Regions from separate parts of the Thermoanaerobacter sp. YS13 genome, predicted to be linked through region 1. Evidence: predicted binding sites of a transcription regulator. Region 1 holds the regulator's gene; the other holds the start of a gene.
What was found. Region 1 encodes HrcA, which represses chaperone genes, less so after heat shock. Its sites were predicted from a motif close to ATTAGCACTCANNNNNNNTGAGTGCTAAT; they were not measured.

Region 1 (7,898 bases):
ATGCCGCCTCCTACGCAAATAGATCATATTGAAGAGCCAATTGTGGAAGCTACTATTATGATGCCTACTGAATATGTAGGGGCAGTTATGGAGCTTTGCCAGGATAGACGGGGAGCATATTTAGGAATGGAATATTTAGAACAAACTCGCGTACTTTTAAAATATGAAATGCCTTTAAATGAGATAATATACGACTTTTTTGATGCTTTAAAATCGCGAACAAGGGGTTATGCCTCTTTCGACTATGAGCTTAAAGGGTATAAAGAATCTAATTTGGTAAAGCTTGATATTTTAATAAATGGCGAATTGGTAGATGCTTTATCCATGATAGTTCATAAAGATAAAGCCTATGAAAAAGCGAGAAAAATTGTAGAAAAGTTAAAAGAAAATATTCCAAGGCATCTTTTTGAGATTCCAATCCAGGCTGCAATAGGCTCTAAGATTATTGCAAGAGAGACTGTAAAAGCATTGAGAAAAAACGTTCTTGCCAAGTGTTATGGAGGAGACGTAACTCGTAAGAAAAAACTTTTGGAGAAGCAAAAAGAAGGTAAAAAGCGCATGAGACAGGTGGGAAGTGTTGAAATACCTCAAGAGGCTTTTATGTCAATATTGAAGTTAGATGATGAAAAATGAGGGAGATAGGTTTATACATTCATATTCCTTTTTGTAAAAGAAAATGCTATTATTGTGATTTTAATTCTTATGCAGGCTATGATTATCTTTTTGAGGACTATATTCGGGCACTACTTATGGAAATAGAATCAAATTCTACAAAAAATTACAATGTAGTTTCGGTTTATATAGGAGGAGGTACCCCTAACATTTTGCCTCCTTCTTATATAGATGAAATATTGATGTCTGTATTTAAAAATTATAAAATACTTGATGGTTGTGAAATTACTATTGAAATGAATCCTGGTCTTATAACTGAAGAAAAATTAAAAATTTATAAAGGGAGCGGGATAAACCGGGTAAGCGTTGGACTTCAAGCTTTTCAAAATAGACTATTAAAATATATAGGTAGAATTCATACAATAGAAGAATTTTTTAGAAATTATGAGTTAGTGAAAAAGTTCTTTGACAATATAAATATTGACCTGATGTACGCTCTTCCTACTCAAACATTTAAAGAGTGGCAAGAAACTCTAAAAGAAGTAGTAAAATTACAGCCGACTCATATTTCTACTTATAGTTTAATTTTAGAACCTAACACTTTCTTTTACAAACTTTATGAAAAGGGTCAGTTGTCTATAGTTGATGAGGAAGAAGAACTTAGAATGTATCATTGGGGTATAGAGTTTTTAAAAGAAAAAGGCTACCACCATTATGAAATATCTAATTTTGCTTTGCCAACATTTGAATGTCGCCACAATATTTTATACTGGCAATGCAAAAATTACTTAGGTTTTGGAGCAGGAGCCCATTCTTATATGAAGGATGTAAGATATAGTAATATTGAAAATATAAAAGACTATATTACGGGCATTTTAGAAAGAAAAATTGCAGTTAAAGAAAAAATAAAGTTGACAAAAGAAGATAGAATGGCTGAGTTTATGTTTTTGGGAATGAGAATGACAAAAGGAGTGTGTGATGAGGATTTTAAGAAAAGATTTGGTGTTAGTTTGTTTGAAATTTACAAAAAAATAATACAAAAATACTTAAATGAAGGTCTAATTGAGGTTGATAATGAGTGTGTAAAACTTACTGAGAGGGGAATTGATGTCTCTAACGTCATTTTTAAAGAATTTCTGCCCTAAATAAGTATTGACAAAAAATTATAAGAGTGGTATTTTAGAAACGTGAATTAGCACTCAATCAAGTTGAGTGCTAATAATACATGGGGTGGTGAAAATGCCGTTAGATGATAGGAAGAAAAAAATACTATATGCTGTTATTACTGATTATATTATGACGGCAGAGCCAATAGGGTCGAGAACAATAGCTAAGAAGTACAATATAGGACTAAGTTCTGCTACTATAAGAAATGAAATGGCAGATTTAGAAGAAATGGGATATTTGGAGCAACCTCATACTTCTGCAGGAAGGATACCTTCAGATAAGGGATATAGATTTTATGTAGACAGCATTCTTCGAAGTTATATAAACAATGACTCGCCAATTAGCTATAATACTCGCGAGGAGATAATAGCGGAATTTGATGAGATTGTAAAAAAATACGCAAAAATTTTGGCTAATATCACTCACCACACTACAGTTGCTAAAATGCCAAGGTTGAACCCTGATAGAATAAAGAGAATTCAACTTATACCTGTGGCTTCTAATAAAATAATCTTTTTAGTAGTGACGGATACAGGAATTGTAAAAGATCACCTCCTAAATTTGTGTCAAAATGTAGATAGAAATATTTTTGAATTTTTAAACAATTTGTTAAATGATAAAATTCCTGAAAAAAGCGAAAAAGATATTTTTGAGTTTTTACAACAGGATTTAAGACAGATGCTGGGGGAGATGGCTTTTATAGCCGACGAATTGGTAAACACTATACTTTTGAGCTTGAAACAGTTACAGGAAACAGACATTTATGCGGATGGGACTTCCCACATTTTAGATTTTCCTGAATACAAGGATTTAAGCAAAGCAAAAAATTTTTTCAATCTTTTGGAAAACAAGTTGTTATTGAACGAAGTTTTAGAGCCTGAAGTAGATTTTATAGATGTGAAAATAGGAAGCGAAAACAAGTTTGAGGAAATGAAGGATTTAAGTGTAATAAAAACCACTTATAAGATTAACGGTCGTGTAGTGGGTACAATAGGAATTATAGGACCTACAAGAATGGATTATAGGAAGTTAATTAGTGAAATCAATGTGATGACAAAAGAGCTTTCAAATCTTTTGTCGAGTATATACAATGATGAAATATAATGAGGTGATATAAGTGGAAGAGATGGAAAAAGAAATTAACAAAGAGGAGGAAAATAACGTAAATAGTTTAGAATCAAATGAACAAATGGAAGGACCTCCTGAAGATGAACAAGTACAGCAAGAGCCTCAGCAACAAACGGTTGATGAAATAGAGGAATTAAAGCAAAAACTTCAGCAAAAAGAAGTTGAAGCTCAAGAATATTTAGATATTGCACAAAGATTGAAAGCAGAATTTGAAAATTACAGAAAGAGAACAGAAAAAGAAAAATTAGAAATGGTAGAATACGGAAAAGAAACAGTAATTTTAGAACTTTTGCCTATTATGGATAATTTTGAAAGAGCTTTGGCAAGCAGTGGAGATTATAATTCTCTAAAAGAAGGGATAGAATTAATTTACAGGCAGTTTAAAAAGATATTGGATAAATTTGGTGTGAAAGAAATTGAAGCAGAGGGGCAGATTTTTGACCCCTATAAGCACCATGCTGTAATGCAGGAAGAGGTAGAAGGAAAGCAGCCAAATGAAATTATTGAAGTTTTCCAAAAAGGGTATTATCTAAAAGATAAAGTAATAAGACCAAGTTTGGTTAAAGTAGCAAAATAAAAAGGAGGTTGAAAAATATGGGAAAAGTTATAGGAATTGACTTAGGAACTACATTTTCTTGTGTTGCTGTTATGGAAGGAGGTCAACCTGTAGTAATACCTAACGCAGAAGGAGCTCGTACTACGCCTTCAGTCGTCGCTTTTACTAAAGAAGGAGAAAGGTTAGTAGGGCAAGTTGCAAAAAGGCAGGCAATTGTAAATCCTGACAGGACTATAATGTCTATAAAAAGACATATGGGAACTGATTACAAAGTAAAAATTGACGATAAAGAATATACACCTCAAGAGATTTCTGCAATGATTTTGCAAAAGCTTAAGGCTGATGCAGAAGCATACCTTGGTGAAAAAGTTACACAGGCGGTAATTACCGTTCCTGCTTATTTCAATGACAGCCAAAGACAGGCTACAAAAGACGCAGGTAGGATTGCAGGTCTTGAGGTTTTGAGAATAATAAATGAGCCGACAGCTGCTGCTTTGGCATATGGTCTTGACAAAGAAGGAAATCAAAAGATAATGGTTTATGACTTAGGTGGTGGAACCTTTGATGTCTCGATTTTGGAAATAGGAGAGGGAGTATTTGAAGTTTTGGCTACAAGTGGTAACAACCACTTGGGTGGAGATGACTTTGACCAAAGGATAATAGATTGGCTTGCTGACAATTTCAAAAAAGAATATGGAATTGACCTAAGAAATGACAGGATGGCATTGCAGAGATTAAAAGATGCTGCAGAAAAAGCAAAAATAGAGCTTTCTTCTGCAACGGTTACTAATATAAACTTGCCATTTATTACTGCTGATGCTACAGGTCCAAAACATATAGATGTAAATCTTACAAGAGCAAAATTTGAAGAGCTAATCTCCGACCTTGTAGAATCAACTGTGGGTCCTGTTAACCAAGCATTAAGCGACGCAGGTTTAAAACCTTCTGATATTGATAAAGTCATTCTCATTGGTGGTTCTACCAGAGTGCCTTTAGTGCAGGAGACAGTAAAGAGAATAATGGGTAAAGAACCTCACAAGGGAATTAACCCAGATGAGGCAGTGGCTATAGGTGCAGCTATACAAGCGGCAGTATTGGCTGGAGAAGTGAAAGATATTCTCCTACTGGACGTAACACCTTTGTCTTTGGGTATAGAGACATTAGGTGGAGTATTTACTAAGATTATAGAGAGAAATACCACAATACCTACAAGAAAGAGCCAGATATTTACCACTGCAGCGGATAATCAGACTTCTGTTGAAATACACGTGTTACAAGGCGAAAGGCCTATGGCAAAAGACAACAAAACTCTTGGAAGGTTTATTTTATCAGGGATTCCACCAGCTCCAAGAGGAGTACCTCAAATTGAAGTTACTTTTGACATAGATGCAAATGGAATTGTACATGTTTCTGCAAAAGATTTAGGTACTGGTAAATCTCAGGATATAACTATTACTTCTACAACTAATTTGTCAGAAGAAGAGATACAAAGAATGATTAATGAGGCTAAGCAGTATGAAGAACAAGATAGGAAGAAGAAAGAAGAAATCGAAATAAGGAATAAAGCAGATTCTCTCATTTATCAAGCTGAAAAAACAATGAAAGACCTTGGGGATAAGGTAACGCAAGCTGAAAAAGACGAAATAAATAGAGAAATAGAAAATGTGAGAAAAGCTCTTGAAGGAAGCGATATAGAAGCGATTAAAAATGCTTCTGAGAAACTTTCCCAAGCTTTCTACAAAGTTTCTACAAGAATATACCAACAAGCAGGAGGACAAACGGGAGGAGCTACAAATACAGGTAGTGCTGGACAAGGTACAACACAGGACAATGTCTATGAAGCCAACTATAAAGTGGAGGATGATGATAATAAATAATATAGAACCAGGTTTTACCTGGTTCTAATTTGCGTAATGAAAGGCAGGTGAGAAAGTGGCTAAAAAAGATTTATATGAAATATTAGGAGTAGATAGAAATGCCACAGAAGAAGAAATAAAAAAGGCTTATAGGCGGCTTGCTAAGAAATATCATCCTGACTTGAACCCAGGAGATAAGGAAGCAGAGCAAAAATTTAAAGAAATAAACGAAGCTTACGAAATTCTCTCCGATCCTCAAAAAAGAGCTCAATATGACCAATTTGGGGACGCAGCCTTTGAGCAAGGCGGTTTTGGCCAAGGTGGATTTGGTCAAGGAGGTTTTGGAGAGGGCGGTTTTGATTTTGGAGGCTTTGGAGGGTTTGGCGATATATTTGGCGATATTTTTAATGATTTCTTTGGTACTGGCAGGAGAAGAGCAGAAACAGGCCCTCAAAAGGGTAATGACATAAGATATGACCTTACTTTAACTTTTGAAGAAGCTGCTTTTGGGGCAGAAAAAGAAATAGAGGTTGAACGATTTGAAGAGTGTGATACGTGTAAAGGAACAGGGGCTAAGCCGGGTAGTAAACCCGAGACTTGTCCTGTATGTCATGGAACTGGTGAAGTGAGGACTGCACAGAATACTCCTTTTGGAAGAATTGTAAATATAAGAACTTGTCCTAAGTGCCATGGTGAAGGGAAAATTATTACTAATCCTTGTAACAAATGCGGTGGCACAGGTAGAATTAGAAAGAGGAGAAAAATTAAAGTTACTATACCAGCAGGGATAGACGAAGGACAAATGCTTACCTTAAGGGGGGAAGGAGAGCCAGGCTTAAGAGGAGGTCCAAGGGGAGACTTGTATATTGTAATTCATGTAAAGCCCCACGAGTTGTTCACAAGAGAAGGATACAATGTACATTTGAAAATGCCGATAAGTTTTGCTGATGCAGCTTTAGGTGGAGAAATAAAAATTCCTACGCTGGATGGAACAGTTAGCTTTACAATACCAGAAGGAACTCAAACAGGAACTAAGTTTAAGTTAAGAGGAAAAGGGATTCCTCACATAAATGGAAGAGGACGCGGAGACCAAATTGTAGAAGTTTATATTGATGTGCCTAAAAAATTGACGGAAAAACAGAAAGAATTGCTAAGAGAATTAAAGAAATTAGAGGGAGAGACTACAACAGAATCAAAATCCTTTTTTCAAAGAATGAAAGATGCTTTTGGCGGATAATAAATTTGAGCAAAGGTGTGAAAAGAATGAAATGGATTGAAGTACAAGTGACAACTTCACAAGAGGCAGAAGAGGCTGTGTCAAATATCATGCACGAATTAGGGGCTGGCGGTGTAGTTATAAAAAACCCTAATGATGTAAAACTGTTAGCGCAAAGTGATAATTGGGATTATTTTGACCCTTCTCTTTTTGAAGAGGAGGGAAATATTAAGGTTTTTGCCTATTTTCCTATTGCTTCAGACACTATAGATAGAATAAATATTTTAAAAGATAGAATTGCAGAACTTAAATCTTTTGGAATTGATATAGGCAATTTTGACGTAAAAGTCTCAGAAGTAGACGAAGCGGACTGGGCAAACAATTGGAAACAGTATTATAAGCCTCTAAAAATAGGGAAGAAAATAGTGATTAAGCCTTCTTGGGAAGAATATGTATCTCAAGGAGAAGAGATAATTATCGAATTAGACCCTGGAATGGCTTTTGGCACAGGTACTCATGAGACTACAAAGATGTGTTTGGAACTTTTAGAGGAAATTATGATGCCAGAAAGCACAGTTTTTGATATAGGTTGTGGTTCAGGTATACTTAGTGTTGCCAGTAGCAAATTAGGAGCAAAGGAAGTTTATGCAGCAGATATAGACGAAGTTTCTGTGGAAGTAGCAAGGCAGAATGTGAAGCTTAATAATTTACACAACGTAAAAGTTTTTAAAAGTGATTTATTAGAAAGATTTGAGGGAAAAGCTGATATTATAGTAGCTAATATTATTGCAGATGCTATAATTAAATTATCTTCTAAAGTACCAGATTACTTAAAAGAAAAAGGCTTATTTTTAGTAAGTGGAATAATTAAAGATAGATGTGAAGAAGTTTTGCAAAAAGTTGAAGAATTTTTTGAAATATTGCAAATTAGAGAAGAAGGAGAATGGTGTGCAATATTATCAAGGAAAAAGTGAGAGCTTATGAGAAAAATTTTTATTGATCGGCAAAATATTAAAGGAGAATTTGTCTATATAGAAGGAGAAGACTTTCATCATCTGGTAAATGTCTTAAGGCTTAAAAGAGGTAATGAAATTGTTGCATCGGATGGCTTAAAAGAATATGCTGCTCGCATTGAGGAGATAAAAAAAGACAAGCTTATTTTATTTTTAGAAAAAGAATTAGAATCGAATACAGAAAGTCCTTTAGAAATTGCTTTGTTCCAAGGTTTGCCTAAATCAGATAAAATGGAATTGATTATCCAAAAGTGTGCAGAAATTGGAGTTAAAAAATTTATCCCAGTTGTGACTCGTTATACGGTTGTAGACATAACTAAAAGCAATACAAATAAAAAAATTGCTAGGTG
Region 2 (7,898 bases), on a different contig from region 1:
AACAGGAGCAGCAACTGTAATACTTGCAATGGGTGCTGGAAAGCAGGCGGCAAAGGCAATTGATGAATATTTGAGAGATAAAAAATAAAGACAAAAATTATTAACTTGTATTAATAAAAAAATAAAAAGCCGGTTTTGGCTTTTTTTTGTACAGAAAAAATTATATAATAATAATTAACAGGATAGAGAAATATGATAGTTAGTAAGTAAATAAACTCAATGTGGGTGAGGAAGATGAAATATAGTGTGGAAGAAAAGGGGACAAAGGTAATTGTAAGGGGGATTGAAGATTTTAATCTTAAGGAAACTTTTGAATGTGGACAGTGTTTTAGATGGAATGAAGAAGAGGATGGGAGCTATACAGGAGTTGCCTACGATAAAGTTATAAACGTGAAATTGGAAAAAGACATGTTGATAATTGACAATACAGATTTAAATGACTTTTATGACATTTGGTTTGATTATTTTGACTTAGCAAGGGATTACAGACAAATAAAAGAAAGCCTTTCAAAAGATCCTATATTAAAAGAAGCAATTCAATATGGGCAAGGTATAAGGATTTTGCGCCAAGATACATGGGAAACTCTAGTTTCTTTTATAATCTCACAAAATAATAGAATACCCCAAATAAAAAAAGTTATAGAAAATCTCGCCAGTTCATTTGGAGAGCCCATTGAGTACAAAGGAAAAGTCTATTATACTTTTCCTAAAGCAGAAGAATTAGTTATGTTTGATGTTGAGACGATTGCCAAGACAAAATGTGGTTTTAGGGCGAAATATATATTGGACGCGGCTTCTAAAGTTTTTTCTGGAGAAATAGATCTTTTGAAATTGTTTGAATACAGTACTAATGAGATAAGAGATATTCTTATGAGTATAAGTGGGGTAGGTCCCAAAGTTGCAGATTGTGTTATTTTGTATTCTATAGGCAGGTATGATACTTTTCCTACAGATGTATGGATAAAAAGAATTGTTGAATATTTGTATTTGAAAAGAGAAGGAACTCCTTTAGAAATTCAGTTATTTGCGATAGATAAGTTTGGAGATTTGTCTGGTTTTGCTCAACAGTATTTATTCTATTATGGTAGGGAGATGGGGAAAAAAATTTTTAACGAAAGGAAGAAATAAATGTTAGGAACTGTTGTAAATTCAATTGCAATAATTGTGGGTGGTGCTATTGGCACTTTTCTTAAAGTAGGAATTCCGGAAAGGTTTAAAAATATAGTCATGCAGGGTGTCGCCTTAAGTGTGATGATAATAGGGATTTCTAGTGGCCTTCAATTTAATAATTTAATGGTAGTGATCGTGAGTCTTGTAATAGGTGGTATTATAGGAGAAGCCTTAAATATTGAAGAATATTTAAATAAGTTTGGAAATACATTGCAAAAAAAATTAAGTAAAGATAACAGTTCTACAATTAGCAAAGGCTTTGTGACCGCAAGTTTAGTTTATTGCATTGGTGCTATGGCGATTGTAGGTGCTTTGAAGGATGGACTTTCAGGAGACCACAGTATACTATTTGCTAAATCTGTTCTAGATGGAATTTCCTCAATAATTTTTGCTTCCACTTTTGGAATAGGAGTTGTTTTTTCAGCGATTTCGGTATTTTTGTATCAAGGCTCTATTTCATTAGGTGCATCTTTTTTGCAAGAGCTTTTGATAAAACCAGTTATTGATGACATGACAGCTGTAGGAGGAATATTGATATTTGCCATTTCTTTGAATATGTTAGAGATCAAGAATATAAAAGTGGGGAATTTGCTGCCAGCTATTTTTATACCTATTTTTTATCATATTTTACTAAATATTATAAAATGATTTTAGGCGGTGTGGATATGAAACCACTAAAAAGCATCGATGTAGCCAGAATTGCAGTTAAAATGGCTATGTCTACAAGAGAAGAGGAAGAGAGTTTAAAACACAAATATTGGCAACATGGAGTAAAAGTTGCAGCTGTTGACTATGGTGGCGAATATGTAAATTCTATATCTAAAATTATTGAAAGAGCGGTAGTAGCGGCTAAAAGAGAAGGAATTATAGAAGACACACACGCTGCAGAAGGAGCAGTAGCAGGGGCTGCGCACGAGGCTGCTATACAAGTCATGAACAAAGCTATGGGACTTAATGTAGGTGGGAAAATAGGCATTGCCTATGCTGACGAGCATCTTTGTGTTTGTGTGTTTTTTGCTGTGGGGATGCTAAACTTAAATGAAGTGGCAATTGGACTAGGACATAGGTCATTAAAATGAGGGGTTAACCCCCTCATACTTTTTTTAACGCCTCTTCTATATTTATCATTCCACTACCTTGGGTCCATAAACCTGCCTCGTCAATTTTTGTAGCTGTTGCTTTTAATATATTTTTTATTTGCACATTGGTCAAATGAGGATTTTTTTCTAGTAACAATGCTGCTGCTCCTGCTGCCATTGGAGTTGCCATGGAAGTTCCTGTTGCTGTTCTATATGCTTTATTTATCATAATTTCATCTGCGCCAACAGGTACATTTCCCGATGCAGTAGAGACTATTTTTACACCTGGTGCTACTATGTCTGGTTTGTATAGATAAGGCGAACCTCTTCCAGAAAATTGAGCTATTTCGTCATCACTTATGTCGGAGGTTCTTTTGTCATCTACTGCTCCTACAGTTATGACATTTTTACTGGTGCCAGGAGAAGTTATTGTGTTGTAATTAGGACCTGAGTTTCCAGCTGCAACAGTTACTACTAATCCATTTCTCCAAAGAGTATCTACTCCTCTTACCAAAGGATCTAAGAAAGTAGGAAGAGATGGAGTTTCACCTATTGATAGAGAAACTATCCGTATATTGTATTTATCTTTATTGTCTAAAATCCATTGCATTCCAGCAAGGATGTCAGAGGATAAACCTCTACCATAGGCATCTAATACTTTTACTGCTACTATATTAGCTTCTGGAGCTACGCCTTTGTATTTGCCATTAGAAGCATATCCATTTCCAGCAGCGTCCCCAGCTACATGAGTGCCATGGCCATTGTCATCGTAAGGTTGTTTTTTTCCATTTACTACATCGTGAAATGCCACTATACGGTTTTTAGGCTTGGTAAAATCAGGGTGAAGATATATTCCAGTATCTAAAAAGGCAATTGTTACTCCTTTACCGGTGTAGCCTAGGTCGTTAACTTTTCGAGAGGCGATTTCTTGAGTGGCAATATTAAGCTGCAACTTAACAGCGGAGTCTTCTGCTATAAAATGAATTCCTTTTAATGTAGCAAAATTTTTTAATTTATCACAAGGTAAATTTACTGACCAGGCTTTTATAATTGGTAGTTCAAATTTTATGCTTCCTCCTATTTTTTCGATTTTTTCTTTTAAAATGTCATAAGGTAAATGGGAATACAAAATTACAGGAACACATTCACTTCTTAGATATAATGCTTTTTTTAAAAGCCTTTTATCGATTTTATTTGAGACATAAATTTCCTTTGCTATTTTAGAAAAAGCAAATAATGGAATTAGATTCATTAGCATACCTCCTTTCATGCTATTAACACAATATGTGAAATATAAAAATTTGTTAGTGGAAATTAAAAAAAGTGTCACCATACAAAGTTATGTCATATTATGTAGTAGGTCTTTAAAGACCCACATAGAAAAGGATGAAACTTGAAAGGAGGAAAATTATTTATGCCAGTAGATAAAAGCGGAGCAGGATTTGGGTGGTTTTGGATCATAATCATCATACTGTTGATTTTCTTGTTTATCCCAGGAATTATCGTTGAAGAACCAAAAACTTGATTAGGTGTTAAAAATTGCTTAAAGGGGGATCAATATGGCAGGAACAAGTTCAGTTTTTGGCGAAAGCAATTTGTTGTTTTTCTTCTTGATACTTGTATTAGCGCTTGGTGGAGGCTGGCTTAATGTAACATGGTCTTTAGAGACATTGCTGTTCTTCTTCATACTCCTTGTAATAATAATGGATGGCGGATTAGGCTGGTTTTTCAATGAACTCAAGTAATTTTAAAGGGCTCTATCCTGCGATAGAGCCTTGTTTACTTAGAAAATTTGATGCGTGTGGAGTGATAATATATGTCTTTTTCTGGAGATGCTCTGTTGTTCTTCTTTGTAATTTTAACCTTGCTGTTGGATGTAAGATTTGAGCTTGAAAGTCTACTGTTCTTCTTTTTAATACTTGTAATTTTGCAGGAAGAAAAACCGCGAAAAAAAGCAAAGCGATTTTTGTGGTCATTAACAGGCATTAATTTTGGTAACACAAATTCTTAAAATTACGTATTATATATTAGCTAAAGATAAAAAATTTATTTCCCTATTATTTACCTGTCTGAAGGGAGGTAGTATTTATGCCAGAAGAAAAAGGAATAGGATTTGTCGGAGGTTGGTTTTGGATTTTCATAATAATAATTTTAATACTTCTATTTGTTCCAGGAATAATTATTTGGGAAAAAAATTAGACAAAAAATAGGGGTGGTCTATAATAATAGACTAACCCCTTACATATATTTAGTAAGAGATTAAAAATAGGGGGAATTTGTTTTGCAAAAGGAGATTTTATTAAAAATACTTGCTGTAGAACTTTTGATAGTAGCATTTGTGAGATTTCAGGTAATGGGTATAGAAAAGGAAAGAAAAAAAGAAGAAGTTACAGAAGAAGATAAAGATGAATTATCTTCACCGCAGGAAAATAAAAAAACTTCAATAGATGTGTACGAAGTGATAACAAAGGGAAAAGATTTTGTAGGTAGCGTAAAGCCTTATCTAAACAAGAGAGACCAATATTATGTAGATATTTTCTCTAAAATAGCCGAAATAATTGAAATACAAAAAAAATTGATGAGCCTTTCAGAAGAAGAAATTGAAGTGGCAGAAAAAATAGAAGTAGATAAAATAGGAATTTTGAAAGCGATAAAACCCTACATAACGGAAGATAAAAAAATTGTGATAGATAAGTTTTTAAAATTTCATGAAGCGTTGAAGAATTTGCAAGAAAAAATGGAGAAATATTCAAAAGAAGAAGATAAAGACAATATTTTCGACAAAATAATTGATATTTATGAGGCCCTAAGGCCTATAATTCCTGAAGAAAAGTTAGAAGAAACTGATAAGCTGGCAAAGAATATAAAATTGTTGGAAGTATTAAACAAAGCAGAGGGTATTATGAACAGCATGAAAGAGGAGAAAAAACAATTACAATCTTCTACTAGGAGTATGGAGGAAGAAGAACAAAAATCAGAAGAAAATAAAGAGGAAATAGAAAGAATAGAAGATAAAGAGGAAATATCGAAAATAGAGGAAGGAGATAAAATTTTAGATACCAATAAAAAAGAAACAGAGGAACAATTAGAGAAAGAAGAAAACAATTCATTACCTCAAGGATTATCTGACCAGCAGGTAGCAATTATAGACAATCTCAAATCTATGTTGACAAAGGAACAGCAGCAGTATATGTATAATATGATTAATTATCTTAAACAACAAGGATTAGTTAAATCTGATGGTAAAGGGGAATAAATATTTTCCCTGTATTTTTTATTTTTAAATACAAAATACAGAAACATAGTCTAAATCGATAAATAATGGCATAAAATCATAATATTTGGGTAAAATCATAGATAATCAGAATATATGGCCTAAAATAGGCTATAATAAAGTTTGATATGTTTTACCACTTAAATTAATATAAAGATTGGGATTAGCACTCACATAAGTTGAGTGCTAATAAATGAAGGAGGAGGGATAAAGTATATGAGATTAAAACCACTCGGAGACAGAGTTGTGGTCAAAGTAATCCAGGCAGAAGAAGTTACAAAAGGCGGAGTTATTTTACCAGGTACAGCAAAAGAAAAACCACAACAAGGTGAAGTAGTTGCAGTAGGAACAGGGGAATACATAGACGGTAAAAAAGTAGAATTAGAAGTAAAAGTCGGTGATAGAGTAATCTTCTCCAAGTATGCGGGAACAGAAGTTAAGTTAGATGGTGAAGAATATCTACTTTTAAGAGAAAGCGATATTCTAGCAATTATAGAATAAGGAGGTAGTTGAAAATGGCAAAACAAATCAAATATGGAGAGGAAGCAAGAAGAGCATTAGAAAGAGGAGTTAATGCAGTTGCGGATACTGTAAAAGTTACATTAGGACCAAGGGGTCGTAATGTAGTATTGGACAAAAAATATGGTTCCCCTACGGTTACAAATGACGGTGTTACTATTGCAAGAGAAATTGAATTAGAGGATCCCTTTGAAAATCAAGGTGCGCAACTTTTGAAGGAAGTAGCTACAAAAACTAATGATGTTGCTGGTGATGGTACAACGACTGCAACGCTTTTAGCTCAGGCAATGGTTCGTGAGGGACTCAAGAACCTTGCTGCGGGAGCTAACCCAATGCTTTTAAGAAGAGGTATTGCGAAGGCTGTAGATGCTGCAGTTGAGGGGTTAAAGAGGATATCTAAACCTATTGATAATAAAGAATCAATTGCCCATGTTGCTTCTATCTCTGCTGCTGATGAAGAAATAGGTAATCTCATTGCAGAAGCAATGGACAAAGTAGGTAAAGATGGAGTTATAACGGTTGAAGAATCAAAGACTTTAGGTACAACCCTTGAGGTTGTTGAAGGAATGCAATTTGACAGAGGATATATTTCTCCATACATGGTAACTGATGCTGAAAAAATGGAAGCAGTATTAGAAGAGCCTGTTATACTCATAACAGATAAGAAACTTTCAAATATCCAAGACTTGTTGCCACTCTTGGAGCAAGTAGTGCAACACGGTAAGAAACTTCTTATTATAGCTGATGATGTAGAAGGTGAAGCATTGGCAACATTAGTTGTCAACAAATTAAGAGGTACATTTACGTGTGTAGCAGTAAAAGCTCCTGGCTTTGGTGACAGAAGAAAAGAAATGCTACAAGATATAGCAATACTGACAGGTGGTCAAGTAATTTCAGAAGAATTAGGTTATGACTTAAAAGATGTAAGATTAGATATGCTTGGCCGCGCAAGACAAGTAAAAGTTACAAAAGAGAATACCACAATTGTAGGCGGAGCAGGCGATGCTGCAGAAATTAAGAAGAGAGTAAATCAAATTAAGGCTCAAATTGAGGAAACTACCTCTGATTATGATAGAGAAAAATTACAAGAAAGACTAGCAAAATTGGCGGGTGGTGTAGCTGTCATTCAAGCTGGTGCTGCAACTGAGACAGAGCTTAAAGAAAAGAAACACAGAATTGAAGACGCATTGGCGGCTACAAAAGCAGCAGTGGAGGAAGGTATAGTGCCTGGTGGCGGTATTGCACTTCTCAATGTAATAGAAGATGTGCAAAAAGTAGTTGATTCCTTAGATGGCGACTTCAAGACAGGTGCGAAGATAGTTTTAAGGGCATTAGAAGAACCCGTAAGACAAATTGCAGCAAATGCTGGTGTTGACGGTTCTGTAATAGTAGAAAAAATAAAAGTTGCTAAAGATCCAAACTTCGGATATGATGCTTACAAGGAAGAATTTACAGACATGTTCAAAGCAGGTATTGTAGACCCAACAAAGGTTACAAGGACAGCTTTGCAAAATGCTGCATCAATTGCTTCAATGATACTCACGACAGAAGCAGTAGTGGTAGATATCCCAGAGAAGAATACAGCAATGCCAAATCCCGGAGCAGGAATGGATATGATGTGATAAAAAGGGCTGAGCGAAAGCTTAGCCCTTTTAAGTTTTAGCCTTGACAGCTTTGAAATTGTCTGATAAAATACTTTTGTAGCAAGTTTTTGAGCGCCCGTAGCTCAGCAGGATAGAGCAGCAGTTTCCTAAACTGCGTGCCGGAGGTTCGAGTCCTCTCGGGCGCACCATTTTCACGATAAAACTTCCTAAAATGAAAATTAAATGAGAAAAATTTGACCTCCCTTTTGGGAG

Region 2: the regulator HrcA is predicted to act here: its motif matches at 5,686-5,714, upstream of groES (co-chaperone GroES).

What each region holds. Positions count from the first base shown of each region.
Region 1 covers NZ_JOOI01000001.1:259,282-267,179, forward strand. The annotation lists gene lepA (translation elongation factor 4) at 1-633, shown strand, start outside; gene hemW (radical SAM family heme chaperone HemW) at 630-1,757, shown strand; gene hrcA (heat-inducible transcriptional repressor HrcA) at 1,852-2,883, shown strand; gene grpE (nucleotide exchange factor GrpE) at 2,897-3,484, shown strand; gene dnaK (molecular chaperone DnaK) at 3,502-5,340, shown strand; gene dnaJ (molecular chaperone DnaJ) at 5,396-6,556, shown strand; gene prmA (50S ribosomal protein L11 methyltransferase) at 6,583-7,509, shown strand; gene THYS13_RS01300 (16S rRNA (uracil(1498)-N(3))-methyltransferase) at 7,516-7,898, shown strand, end outside.
Region 2 covers NZ_JOOI01000003.1:204,815-212,712, forward strand. The annotation lists gene gltA (NADPH-dependent glutamate synthase) at 1-88, shown strand, start outside; gene THYS13_RS13180 (DNA-3-methyladenine glycosylase) at 235-1,128, shown strand; gene THYS13_RS13185 (DUF554 domain-containing protein) at 1,129-1,818, shown strand; gene THYS13_RS13190 (HutP family protein) at 1,836-2,249, shown strand; gene THYS13_RS13195 (S8 family peptidase) at 2,263-3,501, opposite strand; gene THYS13_RS13200 (hypothetical protein) at 3,809-3,994, shown strand; gene THYS13_RS13205 (hypothetical protein) at 4,066-4,260, shown strand; gene THYS13_RS13210 (hypothetical protein) at 4,531-5,505, shown strand; gene groES (co-chaperone GroES) at 5,740-6,024, shown strand; gene groL (chaperonin GroEL) at 6,039-7,664, shown strand; tRNA gene THYS13_RS13225 (tRNA-Arg) at 7,758-7,834, shown strand.